Kribbella solani: one gene and its partner. The main gene of each other region encodes a partner of the protein of the gene in region 2 in a complex. Links are inferred from orthologs where the notes say so. Each region holds a gene or a part of one and is shown on either strand. Other genes may lie near its edges. The genes, in order: dapF and HDA44_RS15755.

Region 1 (8,924 bases), 3.0 Mb from region 2 along the record:
CAGGACCTGTACTTCGGCAACGGCAACTCGGTGAAGAAGTACTACGAGAAGCAGTCCTCCGGCCGGTACTCGGTGTCCGGCCAGGTCACCAACTGGGTGAAGGTGAAGTACAACGAGGCCAGGTACGGTCGCTCGAACGGCTACCCGTGCGCCGGCAACGTCTGCAGCAACACCTGGAACCTGGTCCAGGACGCGGTCAACCAGTGGGTCGCGGACCAGAAGGCGCAGGGCCAGACCACCGCACAGATCGCCGCGAGCCTGAAGGCGTTCGACCAGTGGGACCGGTACGACTACGACGGTGACGGCAACTTCAACGAGCCGGACGGGTACATCGACCACTTCCAGATCGTGCATTCCGGCGGCGACCAGGCCGATCGCGACCCGTGGCAGGGCGAGGACGCGATCTGGTCGCACCGCTGGTACGCCGGGTTCCCGGGTGGCCCCTCGAACAACCCGAACGGCGGCGCGCAGGTCGGCGACACCGGGCTGTACGTCGGCGACTACACGATCCAGCCGGAGAACGGCGGCGTCAGCGTCTTCGCGCACGAGTACGGGCACGACCTCGGGCTGCCGGACGAGTACGACACCTCGGGCGCGGCCGTCGAGAACGGCGTGAACTGGTGGACGATGATGGCGCAGAGCCGGGTCGGCAAACCGTCCGACGGCGGAATCGGCGAGCAAGCGGCCGATTTCAACAGCTGGGACAAACTGCAGCTCGGCTGGCTCGACTACGAGATCGTGAACTCCGGCCAGAACCGGACCGTGGAGCTCGGCCCACACGAGTACAACTCGGCGAAGGCGCAGGGTCTGGTGGTGACGCTGCCGAAGAAACAGGTGGAGCACCAGCTCGTACCGCCCGCAGCCGGCACGAAGTCCTGGTGGAGCGGCCAGGGCAACATGCTGAGCAACACGATGAGCCGCCAGGTGACGCTCCCGGCCGGCCAGCCCGCGAGTCTGACCTTTCAGGCGAACTGGGACATCGAGGACTGCGGTACGACGGCGTGCGACTACGCGTACGTCGACGTCAACGACGGCTCCGGCGCCAAGCCGATCAAGGGCAGTATCACGAAGGATGCCGAGGGCAACGGCATCGACGGGAAGAGCAACGGCTGGGTGCCGGCCACGTTCGACCTGTCGGCGTATGCCGGGAAGACGATCACGCTGCAGTTCCGGTACGCCACCGACCCGGCGACCGGCGGACTCGGCTTCTTCGCCGACGACATCAAGGTGACGTCGGGTTCTGCCACCGTGCTCAGCTCCGGCGCGGAGACCTCGCCGGACGGGTGGACACTGAAGGGGTTCAGCGCGGCCGGGGCGTCGTACACGAGTCTGTACGACAACTACTACCTGGCGTCGAACATCAACTACGTCGACTACGACAAGCACCTGCAGACCGGCCCGTACAACTACGGCTGGCTCAGCACGCAGGCCCGCAAGGCGGAGCACTTCCCGTACCAGGACGGTCTGCTGATCTGGTACTGGGACACGTCGCAGGAGGACAACAACACCAACGAGCACCCGGGCTCCGGCCTGATCCTGCCGATCGACTCGCATCCGACGCCGATCAACAGCATGGACGGGAACGTGTGGCGACCGCGGGTTTCGGCGTACGACGCGCCGTTCGGGCTGGAGAAGGCGGACTCGTTCACGCTGCACCTCAACGGGCAGCCGAGCTACATCCGCGGCCAGAGCGCGGTCCGGACCTTCAACGACAGCAAGTCGTACTGGTCCGCGGACCTGCCGACGAGCAGCGTCAAGGTCCCGAACAACGGAGTGAACATCAAGGTCGTCTCGAAGACCGGCACCTCGATGAAGGTTCAGGTGTCCAAGCGTAAGTAACACCCGAAGCGCGTCCCCCGGAGTGATCTCCGGGGGACGTGCCCGTGGGCTACTTGGCGGTGGCCACCTGGTACGGGGTCAGGTCGCCGGCCAGGTCGGGGTGGACGTGGGCGGTGATCCGGGTGCCGTCGGCGGTGTGTTCGAGCTGGTCGACCGCGCCTTCGGAGTGGATCCGGGAGACCAGGTCGCCGCGCTCGTACGGCAGCAGGACGTCGAGTGCCACGTGCGGCTGCGGCAGGGCGCCTTCGAGCAACTCGCGGAGTTTGTCGATGCCTTCGCCGGTGCGGGCCGAGACGACGATCGCGGTCGGCTCGCGGTGCAGGATCGGGGCCAGCGCGAGCGGGTCGGCGGCGTCGGCCTTGTTGATCACGATGATCTCGGGGACGTCGCTCGCCTCGATCTCGGCCAGTACCTCACGGACCGCCTGGATCTGCGCCATCGGGTCGGGGTGCGAACCGTCGACCACGTGCAGCAGCAGGTCCGCGTCCGCGACCTCCTCGAGGGTGGAGCGGAACGCCTCGACGATGTCGTGCGGCAGGTGCCGGACGAAACCGACGGTGTCGGTCAGCGTGTACACGCGACCGTCCGCGGTGGTGGTCCGCCGGGTGGTCGGGTCCAGGGTCGCGAACAGCGCGTCCTCGACCAGCACCCCGGCGCCGGTGATCCGGTTCAGCAGTGACGACTTGCCGGCGTTGGTGTACCCGGCGATCGCCACCGACGGAACCGCGTTCCGGCGGCGTTCCTGGCGCATCGTCGAGCGGGTGCTCTTCATCGCCTTCAGCTCGCGGCGGAGCTTGGAGATCTTGGTGTTGATCCGGCGCCGGTCGGTCTCGATCTTGGTTTCGCCGGGACCACGGCCACCGATACCGCCACCGGCCGCGCCGACCCGGCCACCGGCCTGGCGGGACAGGTTCCCACCCCAGCCGCGCAGCCGCTGCTTCATGTACTGCAGCTGGGCCAGCTCGACCTGCGCCTTGCCTTCCTTGCTCTTCGCGTGCTGCGCGAAGATGTCCAGGATCAGCGCCGTCCGGTCGACGACCTTGACCTTGAGCCGGTCCTCCAGGTTGCGCAGCTGCGCGGGGGCCAGCTCGCCGTCCGCGATCACCGTGTCGGCGCCGAGCGACGCGACCAGGTTGCGCAGGTCTGAAACCTTGCCGGAGCCGATGAAGGTCGCCGGGTCCGGCTTCTTCCGGCGCTGGATCACGCCGTCCAGAACCTCGGAACCGGCCGTCTCGGCGAGCAGTTTCAGCTCGGCCAGCGAGTTCTCCGCGTCTTCGGCGCTGCCCTCGGTCCAGACGCCGACCAGCAGCACCCGCTCCAGCAGCAGCTTGCGGTACTCGACCTCGCTGATGTCGGTCAGCTCGGTCGACATGCCGACGATCCGGCGGAGCGCCTGGCGCTCTTCCAGCTCGAGACCTTCGGTGGTCTGTTCGGCGTACGTGTCGTGACCCGTCAACGAATCGCCTGAGTCCTCGCCCTCAATGAGGTCAAGTTCGGCTGAGCCCAACTCCCCCGCCCCGCCGCCCCGGTCAGTTGTGGTCTCGTCAAAAGCATGTGAATGGGTCGTCATATACCTTCCATGGTGGCACGGGCCTCAAGTACAAGCGACCCGTTTACGTACGTCAACGCCCTGGGCGATCAGCGGATTCCCAGCCAGGCGCGATCGAACTCGCCGCGCGCGTGCAGTACGGCCGGACCGGTCAGCTCCAGGTGGTTGTCCGTACGCCACGTCACCTGCACTTCACCGCCTGGCACGCCCACCCGGTACGTCACCGGCAACTCGTCGCGGGCGGCCCGCGCCGCCGCGACCGTCACCGCGCAAGTACCGGTCCCGCACGACCGCGTCTCGCCGGAACCACGCTCGTGAACCCGCATCTGGACATCCCGCGGACCGCGCCGGACGACGAACTCCACGTTCACCCCGTGCGGAAACGCCTCGCCCGGCGACCAGGTCGGCTGGTCGCACAGATTGCCCGGCTCGTCCAGGCTGTCGACGAAGGCGACCGCGTGCGGGTTCCCCATGTCGACGTGTACGGCCGGCCACTGGTGACCTCCTGCCTCGACGACGATCCCGGCCGGACCGGGCAGCGCCGGCTCGCCCATGTCGACGGTCAGCGAGCCGTCGTCGTTCTGGGCGACTTCCTTGATCCCGGCGCGCGTGCCGACCCGGACCGGTTTGCCGTCGATCAGCCCCGCGTCGGCGAGGTACTTCACGAAGACCCGGACCCCGTTCCCGCACATCTCCGCGATCGAGCCGTCCGCGTTCCGGTAGTCCATGAACCAGTCGCCGCCGTCCTCGACGTACGCCTGTTTGCCGCCCTGGATCACCCGCAGCACGCCGTCGGCGCCGAGGCCCGCATGCCGGTCGCAGAGAAACCGCACCAGCGCCGCGTCCAGGTCACCGTGCACCGAACCGTCCGGGTCGGGCAGGATCACGAAGTCGTTCTCGGTCCCATGCCCCTTCAACCAAGGAAACGTGCTCATGCGCACAGCGTACGGTGTGCGCATGGAGCTGATCGCCTACTTCTGGGAGCAGGAGGATGCGGACGCGGTCGCCGCGGAGCTGGGCGGTGAGGTACGGCGCGGGCGTTTCCACGGCGAGGACGACGACGAGGACCACCCGTGGATGGTGCTGCTCCGGGACGCCGATCAGGTACGGGCCGAGAAGCTGATCGCACAACACGACGGCTGGCTCGAAACGGAGACGCAAGAGCCGGTCAACGCCCCGCCCGAACTCCCGACCGCGCCGAAACGCTTCAAGCTCCCGACCGCGCCGAAGCGCTACAAGCTCCCCACCACGCCGCGGCGCGCCAAGCAATAGCAGCGCGCTTCAAGCGATGACCCGGCCCGGTCGGCGCCCAGTTGGTACGCCATCAGCCAGCACCGGCTGACCCGCCACCAGAACGTGCTCAACCCCGACCGACAACTGCCAGGGATCGGCGTACGTCGACCTGTCCGCGACCCGCGCCGGATCGAACACGACCAGATCCGCGATCGCACCAGGCCTGATCACCCCGCGATCGGCAAGACCCAGCCGAGACGCGGGCAGCGAGGTCATCCGGCGAACGGCGTCGCCCAGGCCCAGTACGCCGAGCTCCCGGGCGTACCGGCCGAGTACGCGCGGGAACGTGCCGAAGTTGCGCGGATGCGGATGCCCCGGCCCGGTCGCGGACAGGATCCAGCCGTCGCTGGCAACCGCTGTCCGGGGATGTTCGAGGACCGCCGCGACGTCCTCCTCGCGCATCGCGTGGTTGACCATGCTGACCGCGGCGTCATGGTTCTCCAGAATCCGGAGCACGATCTCGGCGGCGTCCACCCCGTCGGCGCGCGCGATCTCGGCCAGGTTCAGGCCGCGACTGTCCTCGTACCGGCCGGGTGGCAGCGACGCGATCACCACCGACTCGGGCGCGAGCAGCGCGTCGGAGCGGAGGGCAGCGGCGATCCGGGCGCGCTCGGCGGGGTCGGCCAGCCGGTCGAGCAGCGCGCCGCCGGCCAGCGCCCAGCTCGGCAGCCGAGTGGTCAGGGTCGTACTGGTCGCGGTGTACGGGTAGGCGTCCCAGCCGAGATCGACGTCATCGACCTGGTCGAGATGCTCCAGCGCGGCGATGACCAGACCGTGGTTGGCCTGGCCGACGGCTTTCAGATGCGAGATCTCCAGCCGTGCTCCGCCCGCCCGCGCCGCCGTGATCGCTTCGTCCAGCGCGCCGAGCAGGCCGGAGCCTTCGTTGCGGATGTGCGACGAGTACAGCAGGCCGCATTCGGCGACGGTCGCGACCAGCGCGGCGACCTCCGCCGGCGAGGCGTACGTGCCGGGCGCGTAGATCAGTCCGGTCGAGAAGCCGACCGCGCCCTGGTCGGCGGCCGTACGCAGCAGGTCCTGCATCCGGCGCAACTCCGGCGGCGTCGGTGGGCGCTGCGCGCCGCCCATCGCGGCGATCCGAAGCGTGCAGTGGCCGACCTGAAAGGCCATGTTCACGGCGGGTTCCAACGTTGCAGCGAAGCCGGTGAGGTCGGTCCAGGACCAGTCGTGCCGCGGGTCCAGGAACGCGGTACCGGCCCGCAGGGTCTCCAGGTCGGTGATCGGGAAGGGCGACCAGCCGCAGTTGCCCGCGACCAGCGTGGTGACGCCCTGCGCCAGCTGGGTTTCCGCGGCCGGAGTTGAGCTGAGACTGAAATCCGCGTGCGAGTGCAGATCGATGAACCCCGGTGCGATAATGTTGCCTGTGGCATCGATAACCTCGGCTCCCGGCAGCATCACCCCGGCCTCCCCCGCCCCGGTCTCCCCCGCCCCGGCCTCCCCCACGCCGGGCAGCGTCGCGTCGGGTGGCAGCACCGCGGTGATGCGGTCGTCGTCGATCAGTAAGGTGCCCGGGACCGGGTCCGCGCCGCTTCCGTCGGCGATCAGGCCGCCGGCAACCGCGATCCGCATCGAATCACTCCTGTTCTGGCCGGAGGGTCAGCTCTTCGGCCTGGAAAGTCAGCTCGGCGACCGTCCGCGCCTCGACCCACTCCCGGTCGACGACAGCGCCGAGACCGGTTGCCGTGGGCACCTGAACGACCCCGTCCACGGCCACCACGGCGGGTACGACGACGTCCCGGGCGTAGTACTTCTCCGAGCCGGACACATCCGATGGGAGGGTGAACCCGGGGAGACTGGAGAGCGCGACGTTCGCGAGCCGGCCGACGCCGAACTCGTGCATCCCCCCGCACCAGACCCCGAGCCCGGCATCCTGCGCCCGATCGTGCGCCGCGCGGGCCGCGCTCAGTCCGCCCATCCGGGACACCTTGATATTCAGGATCCGCAGCGCTTCTAGCGCGATCGCGGTCTCCAGATCGGCCAGCGTCTCCACGCTCTCGTCGAGACACACCGGCGTACGAATCGCCCGCTGCAGCTCCGCGTGCGCAAGCAGCTCCCGCGGCCCGAACGGCTGCTCGATCATCGTCAACCCGAACTCGTCCAGCTGCCGCAAATGGGTGAGATCGGCAACCGTATAGATGCCGTTAGCATCGACATGCAGATCGAGCTTCGGGTACGCCGACCGGACCGCGCGGACCGGCTCAATGTCCCAGCCAGGCGCGATCTTCAACTTCACCCGCGGGTACCCGGCGTCGACCTGGCGCTGCACTTCGGTCAGCAGGTCGTCGATCGCCGGCTCGATCCCCAGCGAGACGCCGGCCACCACCTCGGTCCGGGTTCCGCCCAAGATTGTTGCCAAGGGCACGGATTCGGCTTCGGCGTGAAGTACCCATGCCGCCATGTCGACACCGGCCTTGGCGAAGTAGTTGCCGCGCACCCTCGACCACACGCTCTGCAGTTGATCCGGATGCGTCCACGATCGGCCCAGTACGGCAGGTAGCAGGTACTGGGAAGCGATGTGCCAGCACGATTCGACCGTCTCGGGCGCGTAGTACGGGTCCGAGGACGATGCGATCTCGCCCCAGCCGACGGCGCCGGAAACGTCCTCGAGCTCGACCAGGATGTGATCCAGGAACGCCTTGCGATGCGAGCTGGTCTGGAACGCGTGTACCAGCGGCATCCGCACCCGGTGCAGCCGGGCCGCGACGATCTTCAGCTCAGTTGACATACATCCCCAGCTCCGTGTTCAAGCGGTCCCGCTCGATCAGCCGCCGCCGCGCGCCCTTCGCGCTCGCGGTCGTCAGCGTCGCGAGTACGTGCAGCACCGACGCGACGACGGTCGGCGAGTCGACGTACGACGCGCTTCCGGTCGCCACGTAGATGCTCTGATCCGCGAGCTTCGCCAGCGGCGCGTCCTCGAAATCCGTGACCGCGACCAGCTCACCGCCGGCTTCGACGAACCGGCGCGCGATGTCGACGGTGTCCCGCCGGTACCGGCGGAAGGAGAACGCGACCATCAGATCGTTCGCCCGGACGTCGGCAAGGATGTCGATACCACGGACGACGGTCCCGTCGACCAGCGTCACCTGCGACAGCCCCTCGCCCAGATCGAACGCCAGCAAGGACGCGTACGCGTACGACTTCGCCGAGCCGATGATGAAACGCCGGCGTGCCGCGACGATCCGGGCCGCCGCCTGCGCGATCGACTCGTCGGCCAGGATCTGGTCCAGAGCCTCGTCGATCGACGCGCGCTCCTGCTCGACCACGCGGCGCTGCAGCAGCGTCGACGAACGGCGTTGCAGGCGTGCGTCGTACCGCTCCTGCGGGCTGGCGAGCTCCCGGTTGCGCGGATCGTCAGGCATCGTCGACCGGCCCGAAGTAGTACGCGCCGGTGCCATCCGCGAGCCGCCGGCACGACACGGCGGCCAATCCCTGGCCCAGCAGGCCCTCGAACGCTCTGCGCAGCTCGGCCGGATCGGTTGGTACGACCAACTCTGTCAGCGCGGACTCGTCGACACTCTTGGGCTGCTCGACGGTCAGGTCCCACTCGACCACGACCCGGTCCGTTCCGGGGCCGTACATGTCCGGGGCGTACCAGCGGCCGCGCGCGCCGAGCACGTCCAGGTTGAAGTGCGCGTTCCGGATCTGGGCCGGGTCGTACGTCCAGCGCATCCGGGACATTCCGTGGCTGAGGGCAACTTCTCGCTGGGCGTGCTTGAGCATCCGGCCGAGGCCGCGGCCCTGCTGCTCGGCGGCCACCACGGCGGACTGCGAGTAGTGGTAGAAACCGCGCCGGTCGGTGCCGCAGAAGCCGTACGCGAACGCGACCAGCTTGTCGCTCTCGTCGAGGATGCCGACCACCGAACCGCCGTTGCTGGCCAGCGCGCCGAGCAGTCGCGGGTTCAGCCCGTACACCGGGTCGAGGTAGCCGAAGACCGCGCGGTACAGCTCCGACGCCTCGGCGAACCGGGACGCCGTGGTGAGCGAGACAGCGCGAAAGCTCACCTCAGAGATACGATTCATATCTTGATGCTATCCGCATTACTCGACGCTGACCATTCGTGGGCCGGATGATGATACGTTGACTATCCATGATCATCGAGCGACTTCGGGAGTACGTCGCCGCGGAGACCCCGACCGGCGACGCGGCCGCGCTGAACGCGTTCGCGGACCGGCTCGCGGACCGGTACGGCGAGCTCGGCGGGACCGTCCGCCGGGAGCCGTCGCC
Region 2 (8,958 bases):
TGGTCCGGCGCGGTGAGGTCTCGACATGGGAGCGAGCGAGCGGGTCGCCGCGCTGCGGCGGGCGCGTGAACGTCAGGCGCGGATCGAGACCGCAACGGGTCGGACGCTCAGGGCACGGGCGTCACTGGACCGGGCGATCGAGGCGAAGGCGGTCGCGATTGAGCGGTACGACGAGCGGCTGGCGGAGGCCGAGGCGAGGTGGGCGGCCGAGACGGCCGAGCTGGCTCGCGTCTGCCGCTCTGCTGAGGCAGCGGCGGAGATTCTTGGCTGGTCAGTTGGTGAGCTGCGGCGGGTTGTGAAGTCGGAGCGGGAGCGCCGTGCTGCTGCGGGGGAGAGGCTTGGAGGTTCTGATGCCGGTACCTGATGCAGATCCGTTGTGGGACGTCGATCAGGTCTCGGCGTACTTGAGCATCCCGAAGCGGACGCTCTATCGCTGGCGGACGTTGGGGTATGGGCCGCGGGGAAAGAAGGTCGGTCGGCACCTGCGGTACCGGGCGAGCGACGTGATCGCCTGGTTCGCCGAACTCAACGATCATCTGCTTGACGAGCGATGGGACCGATGAAGCGAGCCTCGCGACATGGCGACGAGGACAGCGCCTGAGTCGCCCCCGTGCCGGCCGATGTTGGCGTGGATCACCGCCCGCGGGATGCCGGTGACTGCGCGGTTGATGCCGCGAGTAGTTGGTGTTCTGGCCGGGATCTCAGCGCTTGTTGGCTGGGTTTGCGACTGGCTCGATAGTCACGATCAGGCGCCTATGTTGTGCGCGTACGGTGTCCGCGAACTTCTCCGCGTCGTCGGACGCACCGGCGTAGTCGAGAATGAGGTACTCGCCGAGCCAAGCGCGTACGCGGCAAAGCGGGCCGTCATCACGTGGTTCGCTGGTCATGCGCCGTCCGTAGGGCCGAGCCGTATGAGGAATCGCGCCATGCCTAGAGAGTGATAGTCGAGGGTTTCGGCTGGGTTGTCCCAGGTGATGTGCAGCCAGCAGGCGGTGACGGCGTGGATTGTGCCGTCGCCATAGTCGAAGTGGTGAATCCTGTCGCCCTTGTGCAGATCGTCCGGAGCCAATGCTTGGCCTGCAGGAATATCGGGCGGCTCTCGTTTGGGAGGCCTTCGCACCCGCACGACGGGGGTGGTGTCGACCTTGTACACAGGGCCCTCCAGGGCACAGACAATGCTGGCCCTGCCACCGACAGGGGAAGCGGTGGCAGGGACAGGTCCTCGGGTGGATGCGACGAGGAGTTGGAAGGCGCGACCGGCGCGGGGGTGCGGCTCGCACGCCGGCCTCGCCGGTCTAGGGGCGACCCGAGTAGGCGAGCATTGGATTGTCATCCGGATCGAACGGGTCAGGGTCCATCCACCGGATCTCCGACGCGCCCAAGTGCCCGTGAATCTCGAGCAGGTCGTCGACACTCGGCCAGAACGTCATGCACGGGTGCGGCCCGAGCCACTTGACGGCTACCCACTGCCGGCCGTCCTCGTTCGGCGGGAACTCGACGACCAGCGCGACCACGCCCGTACCACTGACTCCCGACGGATCTCGATACCGATAGAGCTCTCCGCGCCGCATCAATCCGGTCCCCTCGATCAGACTCACTGACCGCCCGACGGCGTTGTCGAGCGTGGCTCAAGCCTCGCCGCAAGGACACGGACAGCAGAACCGCGATCCAGGACATTTACGGACATTTCATGCTAGCCTCCGAGAGACATTTACAGACATCTACTGTCGGGTAAGAGTTGGCGATCGAAGTGAACGAGGCGCTCCGACGCGCTCTGTACAGCGCGAACCTCACTGCGCAGGACCTGGCGGCGACGCTGCACGTCGACCCGAAGACCGCGGACCGATGGGTACGCGGCAATTTGCCGCATCCGCATAGCCGCGCGGCGCTGACCCAACTGCTAGGTGTCGACGAGGAGGTCCTCTGGCCCGAGCTCCGGAAGCTCGCCGAGTCGCGCCGCTCGTCGGCCGAGATCGCCGGCATCTACCCGCGCCGTACGACCATCGGCCAGAAGGGCTGGCTGTCCTTCTTCGAGTCGGCCGAGTCGGAGATCGGCATCTTGGCGTACAGCGCGCTGTTCCTTGCGGAGGACGCCCGGATTGTGCGATTGCTCCGGGAGAAGAGTCGCACCGTACGCATCAGGATTGCGCTTGGAGCGCCCGACAGCGTGAACGTGATCGAGCGGGGAGCGGAGGAGGAGATCGGCGAGGCGATGGCCGCGAAGATCCGCAACTCGTTGGCTCTGCTCGGGCCGATGTTGCGGGAGGAGGGAGTCGAGTTGAGGCTGCATGACACGGTCTTGTACAACTCGATCTATCGCTCGGATGGCGATCTGCTGGTCAATCAGCATGCGTACGGGGTTCCGGCGGCGCGATCGCCGGTATATCACTACCGTCAGTCTGCCCAGAGCGAGATGTTCGACTCGTACGCGGCAAGCTTCGAGGCGGTCTGGGCGAAGAGTTCGCCGCAGTCAGTCGGCTGACCAGGCTGTTGCGGTGGTGGTGGGCCGTCGTAATGTCGTGCGGGTGATGAGTGCGACGGATGCAGAGTTGTTGGCTGGTCGGCTCTTGGCCGACGAGTTGCCTCGACGGTGGTCACACACGCAAGGTGTGGCGGCACGAGCGCGGGGTTTGGCGGGCATCTTGGGTATGGACGCCGAGCTGATCGTGGTCGCGGCCTACCTGCACGACATCGGCTATTCGTCAGCGGTGTGCTCGGCCGACTTTCATCCGCTCGACGGCGCCAGGTACCTGCGGGACGAACTTGATGCCGCTCCAGTCCTCTGTCAGCTGGTCGCTCATCACAGTGGCGCTCTCGTCGAAGCTGAGGAGCGCGGGATTGTGGATCTCGCGCGCGAGTTCGCGGTACCAGATCGGAGTCTGCTTGATGCGTTGACGTACTGCGATCTGACATCAGCCGTCGACGGTGTTCCCGTTGGTGTCGAGGAACGGTTGAACGAGATCCTGAGCCGTTACCCGCGTGAGCATGTCGTACACCGCTCGGTGCAGCGATCGAGCCCAGCTCTACGTACGGCGGTACTGAACGTGCAGCACCGCTTGGCGGCTTAGTCGAAGTAGAGCGTTGCGTTGGGGTCCAGGTAGTGGTTGATCCGGCGGCGCATTGTCGCGTTCATCTGGAGGGTGTCGAGTTCGGTCTGGGCGATCCAGCGGACTCGGGTGCTCTCGCTGCTCGGTGTGGGCGTACCGCCGGTTGCTCGGCCGCGCAGCAGGATCGAGAACTCCTGACGGGCTTCGCCGTTGCTTGTGTACAGGATGATGTGCTTGGGGTCGGTGTAGATGCCGAGTACGTCGAGGATTTCGCAGTCGATGCCGGTTTCTTCTTTGGTTTCGCGCACGCCGGCCTGTGACAGCGACTCGCCGAGATCGATTCCGCCGCCGGGCAGTGCCCAGTTGCCGTTGTCGGAGCGTTCGATCATCAGGATCTCGCCGACGTCGTTCTCGATCACGACGTTGACCGACGGGACCATGCTGTTCGCGGTGGGCGCGTTCGGATCGTCGTAGTAGTCGATTCGCCGCGGCATCAGGACTCCGTTGTCGTCAGGATTCGGTCATCGGGGTTGCGTCGGCCCAGACTCGTTCGAAGCTGTCCAGGTAGTGGCCGGCGAGTTCGCCGCCTGGGATTTTGCGTAGTTGCCAGAGCGGTGCCTGCGCGGCTGGCAGTCCGTAGATGTGGGTGTTCACGAAGAGTCGGTCGTCGGCGCGATAGATCGAGTTGTACAAGACGGTACGGTGCAGGCGAAACTCGATACCAGGTGCGCTCAGCAGCCCGCCGTACAGCACTTGAGCGTTGCGGATCTTTGCGGCGATGGCGTCGCCGATGCCTTCTTCTTCGCTGCGTTCGGCGATGTGTACGTCGTCCGGATCGCCGAGCAAGATGCGTACGCGAGCGCCCGCCTTGCCCTTCTTCCGAAGCACACGCTGCAGTCCCGAATCCTCCGCCAAGAAGAGCCCGGCGTACACGAGGATGCCGATGTCCTCGTTGCCGTCCTCGAACAGCTGCCGCCACTCGTCCGCGGGTACGTCCGCGCGGTGTGGATAGATGCGGACTACTTCGCTCTCGGCCAGCGCGGCGGCCCGGTCCCGAGTGAGGGCGTCCGGCCACAGGTACGATTCGTCACGACTGAGCCGAACCGCCAGGCGGTGGCGATTGCGCGGGAACGGGACGATGGCGCCCACGACCCAGCGCTCGACGGACTTGACGTTGACGCCGAGCTCCTCAGCGAGTGCATGATGGGTAAGGCCCTGTTCCACCATCGCGGCACGCAGTCGTTCGTTTGGCACGAGTCCTAACCTAAGACATTTCGGGACATTTTGAGCTGAACCAAGACGTCTGGAGATGTCTCGTTATGCCGTGACGCTGTCCGGCGGGTGGCGGGCAGGCTTGCCCTGAGACTCCCGAGGAGGGTCATGACGGGCAGGCCGAGCTTCGCGTTCGAGGGCAGTACGCAGCCGCGGCGGCGCAATGATTTGCTGCGCGCCGCGCGTGGCGGGATGTCGCAGGGAAAGCTTGCTGATCTGGTCAGCGCCGAGATCTACCGCGCGACTGGACAGACGATGCTCGTGACCGCGAAGTCGATCTCGGACTGGGAGTGTGGCTGGTACACCTGGCCCTCCGCTGAGGTCCGGATGGCGCTGTGCTCGATCTTGCGCAAGTCGGAGCCGTCGGAGTTGGGTTTCTACAAGCGCCGGGTCGCCACGAAGCAACTGCCGGTACAGCCGGTCTCGCTCCTGGATCTCACCACCGATCACTGGCCGGCCGCGCAGTCAGAGACGGTGCGCGTGCCGGGCGGCCGGTCGTACGCGGGTGTGGATCGCCGCGCACTACCGCGAGGTGGAGTTGCCGGGGGAGGGCTGGCTACTGGTCGACCCGGGCAAGGACGCGGGCGCGCCACTGAGTCGGCCCGACCGCCGCTCTTTGGTCATCGCAGTCGATCATGAGCGGCGGTTCTACGCCTTGGACGGGCGCCGCTTCGTCGACCGCGCGGGCCGCCGTACGGGACCGCAGCCGATCTCGACGGCCGCACTCCTCGACGACCTCACGACGGGCATCATCTGGGCGGCAACGAACACCGATGTCGCCCTGCTCGCCGACGACGCGCAACTGGTGAGCAGCCAAGGACGCTTGGCCCATCACGACGGCCGCCGCACCTCTGATGTTGCGTTGAGCGAGGTTCCGACGCTCAACGCGGTGGCCGGCCAGTGGCTGGGGTCACGGTTCTGCGCACGCCACATCACGCGCAACCTGGATCGGTTGTCGGGGCAGCCGTTCTTCTGGACGCGCGAGAACCGCGGCGAGGAGGCGGCGTCGTGGCTGTTGTGGCGGCACAAGTACGAGTACCTCCGCCGTACATCGCGCTGGTTCCCGCAGATGCGAAGGGCCTTGCGCGTCTCGGAACTCGACGTGGCGGCGTCGCCCCGGTACGAGCGTGTGCTTCTTCTGCTCGCGGTGGCTTTGATGGAAGTCTTCGGGATCACCGTCGAGTTCAGCCCTGAGCCCGAGCACGCGGAGGTTGAAGGATTCGTGCTCGCCGGTGACGCGATGGTCGCGAACTGGCTAGGCGGATCCGGTCTTTGGTACGTCGACGCGAGCGCACCTCCGTCGCGTCGGTCAGTATTCAGCGATGTGGAAGCCTCGGTCGCCGCGGAGTCCCTGGTCGCCGAGTCGACCCCACAACGCCGCCTGGCCGCGGTCGCCAGCTATCTCAACATCCCCTGGCCCTGGTTCCACCGCCGCTGCGAGCAACTCGCCGTCGCAGGGGTCGACGACATCGTGCATCCACGCAGCCGCCTCCTGTCCACGCGCGGCCTGAACACCGCGATTCGATACGTTGCCTACCTCAACGACCTCCAGAGGAGCTGACCTTGCGCGCCGCCGAACTGACCTTGGGCCGCACCTTCGCCGTCCACTTCGACCACGGTGACGACTTCTACCCGGCCCTGGCCGAGTTCTGCGCCGAGTACGACGTACGCCAGGGCTTCATCCCCATGTTCATCGCCGGCATGCGCGACGCCCAACTGGTCGGCACTTGCGAGAAACTCGAAGACCCCGACGCCCCGGTCTGGAGCTCCGTCCACCTCGAAAACGTAGAAGCCATCGGCGGCGGTTCCCTCGCCTACGACGAGCAGACCGGCACCGTCCTACCCCACATCCACGTCTCAGTCGGCCTAAAGGCGAACTCGGCAACCGCCCACACCAGCCACCTTCTAGGCGCCAAGATCCAGTTCCTTACAGAGCTCTACCTTGTCGAGGTAACCGCTCCCACCTTCACCCGCCCCCGCCAACCCAACCTCTACAACGTGCCACTACTCACCTTTGACTAAGTCTGCGATGGCCAAGACAGGCTCCTCCGAGGCGACGCTTCGGCGGATGCACCGCACGGGTATCGCGGGCCACAACGCCGTACGTCATTGGATGGGGCGGTCGTAACGACGGGCCAGCCGCCACGCAGCACCTCGATCGTGCGCAGCCACGCGCGATCGAGCTCAGGCAGGTCCATGACCGAGGTCCCCAACTGTCGTCCGGGTGACGAGAGTCTGTCCTCGGCAACGCTGCACCCACGCTCGACGGAGTCAATCGTCGAGTGTCATGTCTGCAACCGTGGCGCCGGACTTTTCGGCCCTTTCCCGGCTGGCATCGGGAAGGGCGTCACACGCCGCCGATGCTGTCTGACCGAGCCTCTAGGGCCTTGGTGCGGTAGTCTGAGTTCGCCCCAGAACACGGCTTACTTTGACTGATATCTATAGCTGACTCTTTCGCCGCGCACACCACAGAATTTGATTTCGGCCATCTGAGTGCCACTTTCATAACACTCGCCTATTAACGGCTGCGGCTTTCCCTTCGATTTTCTGACTCTCGTTGACGACTTTCTCGTCGGGGCATCTGTCCATGCGCACGGTGGCGGACGGACGCGACGATGAGCTGCGTCTTGGCGGGGTTGTGTCCTGCTGTCCGGCATCTGCGCGTTCTTCGTCGAAAGGGAACGTAGATGCCGAAGGACCTGCTGGTCATCGGTCTCGATCTGACCACCGGCCACGAGGTGCAGATCACCAGTCAGCCGCTCGAGTACTGGAAGGCGAAAGGGTATTCCGGCGACCGCAGCCTGGTGTGCCTGCTCTGCCACGAAGGTCTCGATCTTCGAGAGCCCCGCGAGGTGCCCCTGATCGTCAAGGGCCGCATCGGTGGGGCACGACGGCATCACTTCTCGCACCCGCCGCACGAAGCCCCTATCGGCGGGCACGGTCCCGAGAGTTGGTGGCACGCCGAAGCCAAACAACTCGTCGCGACTTGGGCGAGATCGCAACCCGACGTTGCCAAGGTCTCCATCGAACACTGGACGCTTGATCGCCGCCGGCGCACAGATGTCCAGGTCACGTTGCGTGCCGGCGAACGGCTCGCGATCGAAGTTCAGCAGCAGCCACTCGCCGATCAGGCATGGCGAGCCCGGCACTGCGATTACGTGGCTGCTGGCCTGGTCGACGTCTGGCTGTGGCATCCCGGCACAGGGGTTCCGCACGTGGTTTACGCCGATGGACTGCCTGGCTGGACCCTCGACCTCGACAACGCAGCGGTCGGTGTCCAGGTTGGTGTCGCGGCCCGCGACGATGTTCCGCTGCGCTGGCCGCCCGAGCCGGGTGACCGCACCGCATCGATCACGGTGCCGCTGCCGGACATGACCTTGGCCAGCGACGGCCTTCACCCACCGGCGTGGCTGCTCACGCAGATCGCAGCGGCCGCCGCGGCAGCAAGAGACAACGAAGGTGCCGGCACGTCTGGCCCGCGTGTCATGCCTGTGCCCAACCGAACTTCCCGACCGGCGCGTTCCACGGCGCGTACGGCCATCACTGCGCCGGCGATTGATGTCAGGCGTGGCCGGGTGATGCTCTTTCCCGGGGGCATCCGGCCTCCGCGCTCAGAGCGGGTCCTCGTCTCGACGACGCGGCGCGGACATGACATCTATCGCGACGATGCCCTACCGCCGTACGCCAACCTGCCCGGGCCGCCTCGATACATCTGCGACTGCGGACTGGTTCTGCTTTCGCCCGGTGACCATCCCTAACCTCCACACCACCACCGGTGGCCACCTCTGGTTCGGGTCCGCGTTCCCGAGGGTCAGCGGTGGCCACCGAGTTGGGCTTCGGCCACGGTGGTCCATTGGTACATCTTGTGGTCGCGGTTCAGATCGATCAGCGCGACAGCCTCCACGGTCATCTGCGTGGTCCGGGGCGTGTGGCGGGCCAGGGACTCGACCGCGCGCCGCGCTGGGCCGGTGGTGTTGGTGTAGCCGATGGAGACGTGTGGCCGGTAGTCCGGCGACTCGGTGACGTTGTCCTCGCCGCGTACATCGGCGATAGCCGTCCGGATCGCGTCGCGGATCCCGGTCAGTGCTTCGACAGGCTGGACGGGAAGCTTAAGTGCTTCGGTGTCGATCTGGGCAGGGCCGATGGTGATGTCAACCGGCGGGATCGCGGCGAGCCGGCCTCGCGCTGCTTCGACGATTTGGTCGATTGTGCGGCGCTCGGTCTCGTCGGTGAAGCCGATGCCTTGCATGGTCAGGTGAAGCCACCGCAACGGGATCGGGTCGTACTCCGGCAGGTCGGCCAGCGCGGCCGCGTACTGCTGGCCCAGGTCCACGACCGCAGGCGAGTCGGCGAACGTGATGTGCCAGGTGTAGAAGGACCGGCCAGCTCTCCAGCCGGGACGCCAATACCAGTGGTCGCGCAATTCCGTCACATCCGTCATGCGAGCCATCTTGGACCGCCCCCGGCGTATCCGCCGTTCGGGGGCGGCGTGCCTGCGGCAGACGACCGGGCTCACCTGGAGCCGAACCAGGTGAAGTATGCGATAGCCGGTTGCCGTGCGTCCCGTAGGCGGCATGGACGAGTGAGCAACGCTCGACCAACCCGCAGCCCTACCGGTCCGGCGCCGTCGCGGGCGCCG

The links.
Region 1: the proteins of HDA44_RS15755 (region 2) and dapF are in contact, whole or in part, in a solved structure (PDB 5YGU), measured with the Escherichia coli proteins. The link is inferred for Kribbella solani from one-to-one orthologs.

What each region holds. Positions count from the first base shown.
Region 1 is NZ_JACHNF010000001.1:484,339-493,262, reverse strand. What follows is about bases 2,401-5,312. They hold dapF (diaminopimelate epimerase), read right to left. Parts: upstream 4,324-5,312; coding sequence 3,478-4,323; downstream 2,401-3,477. Other genes in these bases: HDA44_RS02320 (N-acyl-D-amino-acid deacylase family protein), read right to left, coding at 4,670-5,312; HDA44_RS02325 (hypothetical protein), read left to right, coding at 4,346-4,660; hflX (GTPase HflX), read right to left, coding at 2,401-3,409. Outside these bases: HDA44_RS02340 (immune inhibitor A domain-containing protein), read left to right, coding at 1-1,839; more of hflX, read right to left, coding at 1,889-2,400; more of HDA44_RS02320, read right to left, coding at 5,313-6,268; menC (o-succinylbenzoate synthase), read right to left, coding at 6,273-7,424; HDA44_RS02310 (MurR/RpiR family transcriptional regulator), read right to left, coding at 7,414-8,058; HDA44_RS02305 (GNAT family N-acetyltransferase), read right to left, coding at 8,051-8,719; HDA44_RS02300 (M20/M25/M40 family metallo-hydrolase), read left to right, coding at 8,788-8,924. UniProt on the Escherichia coli protein: Involved in the succinylase branch of the L-lysine biosynthesis and in the biosynthesis of the pentapeptide incorporated in the peptidoglycan moiety. Catalyzes the stereoinversion of LL-2,6-diaminopimelate (L,L-DAP) to meso-diaminopimelate (meso-DAP).
Region 2 is NZ_JACHNF010000001.1:3,491,098-3,500,055, reverse strand. Bases 1,804-4,749 are described here. They hold HDA44_RS15755 (NUDIX hydrolase), read right to left. Parts: upstream 3,542-4,749; coding sequence 3,065-3,541; downstream 1,804-3,064. Other genes in these bases: HDA44_RS15750 (helix-turn-helix transcriptional regulator), read right to left, coding at 3,558-4,301; HDA44_RS15760 (HD domain-containing protein), read left to right, coding at 2,529-3,068; HDA44_RS15765 (XRE family transcriptional regulator), read left to right, coding at 1,804-2,482. In the rest of the region: HDA44_RS15795 (M78 family metallopeptidase domain-containing protein), read left to right, coding at 1-16; HDA44_RS15790 (hypothetical protein), read left to right, coding at 26-364; HDA44_RS15785 (helix-turn-helix transcriptional regulator), read left to right, coding at 351-563; HDA44_RS15780 (hypothetical protein), read right to left, coding at 702-887; HDA44_RS15775 (hypothetical protein), read right to left, coding at 884-1,153; HDA44_RS15770 (hypothetical protein), read right to left, coding at 1,296-1,571; more of HDA44_RS15765, read left to right, coding at 1,739-1,803; HDA44_RS15745 (XRE family transcriptional regulator), read left to right, coding at 4,825-5,880; HDA44_RS15740 (PPC domain-containing DNA-binding protein), read left to right, coding at 5,883-6,341; HDA44_RS15735 (competence protein CoiA family protein), read left to right, coding at 7,007-8,077; HDA44_RS15730 (2'-5' RNA ligase family protein), read right to left, coding at 8,131-8,760. UniProt on the Escherichia coli protein: Master regulator of 5'-end-dependent mRNA decay.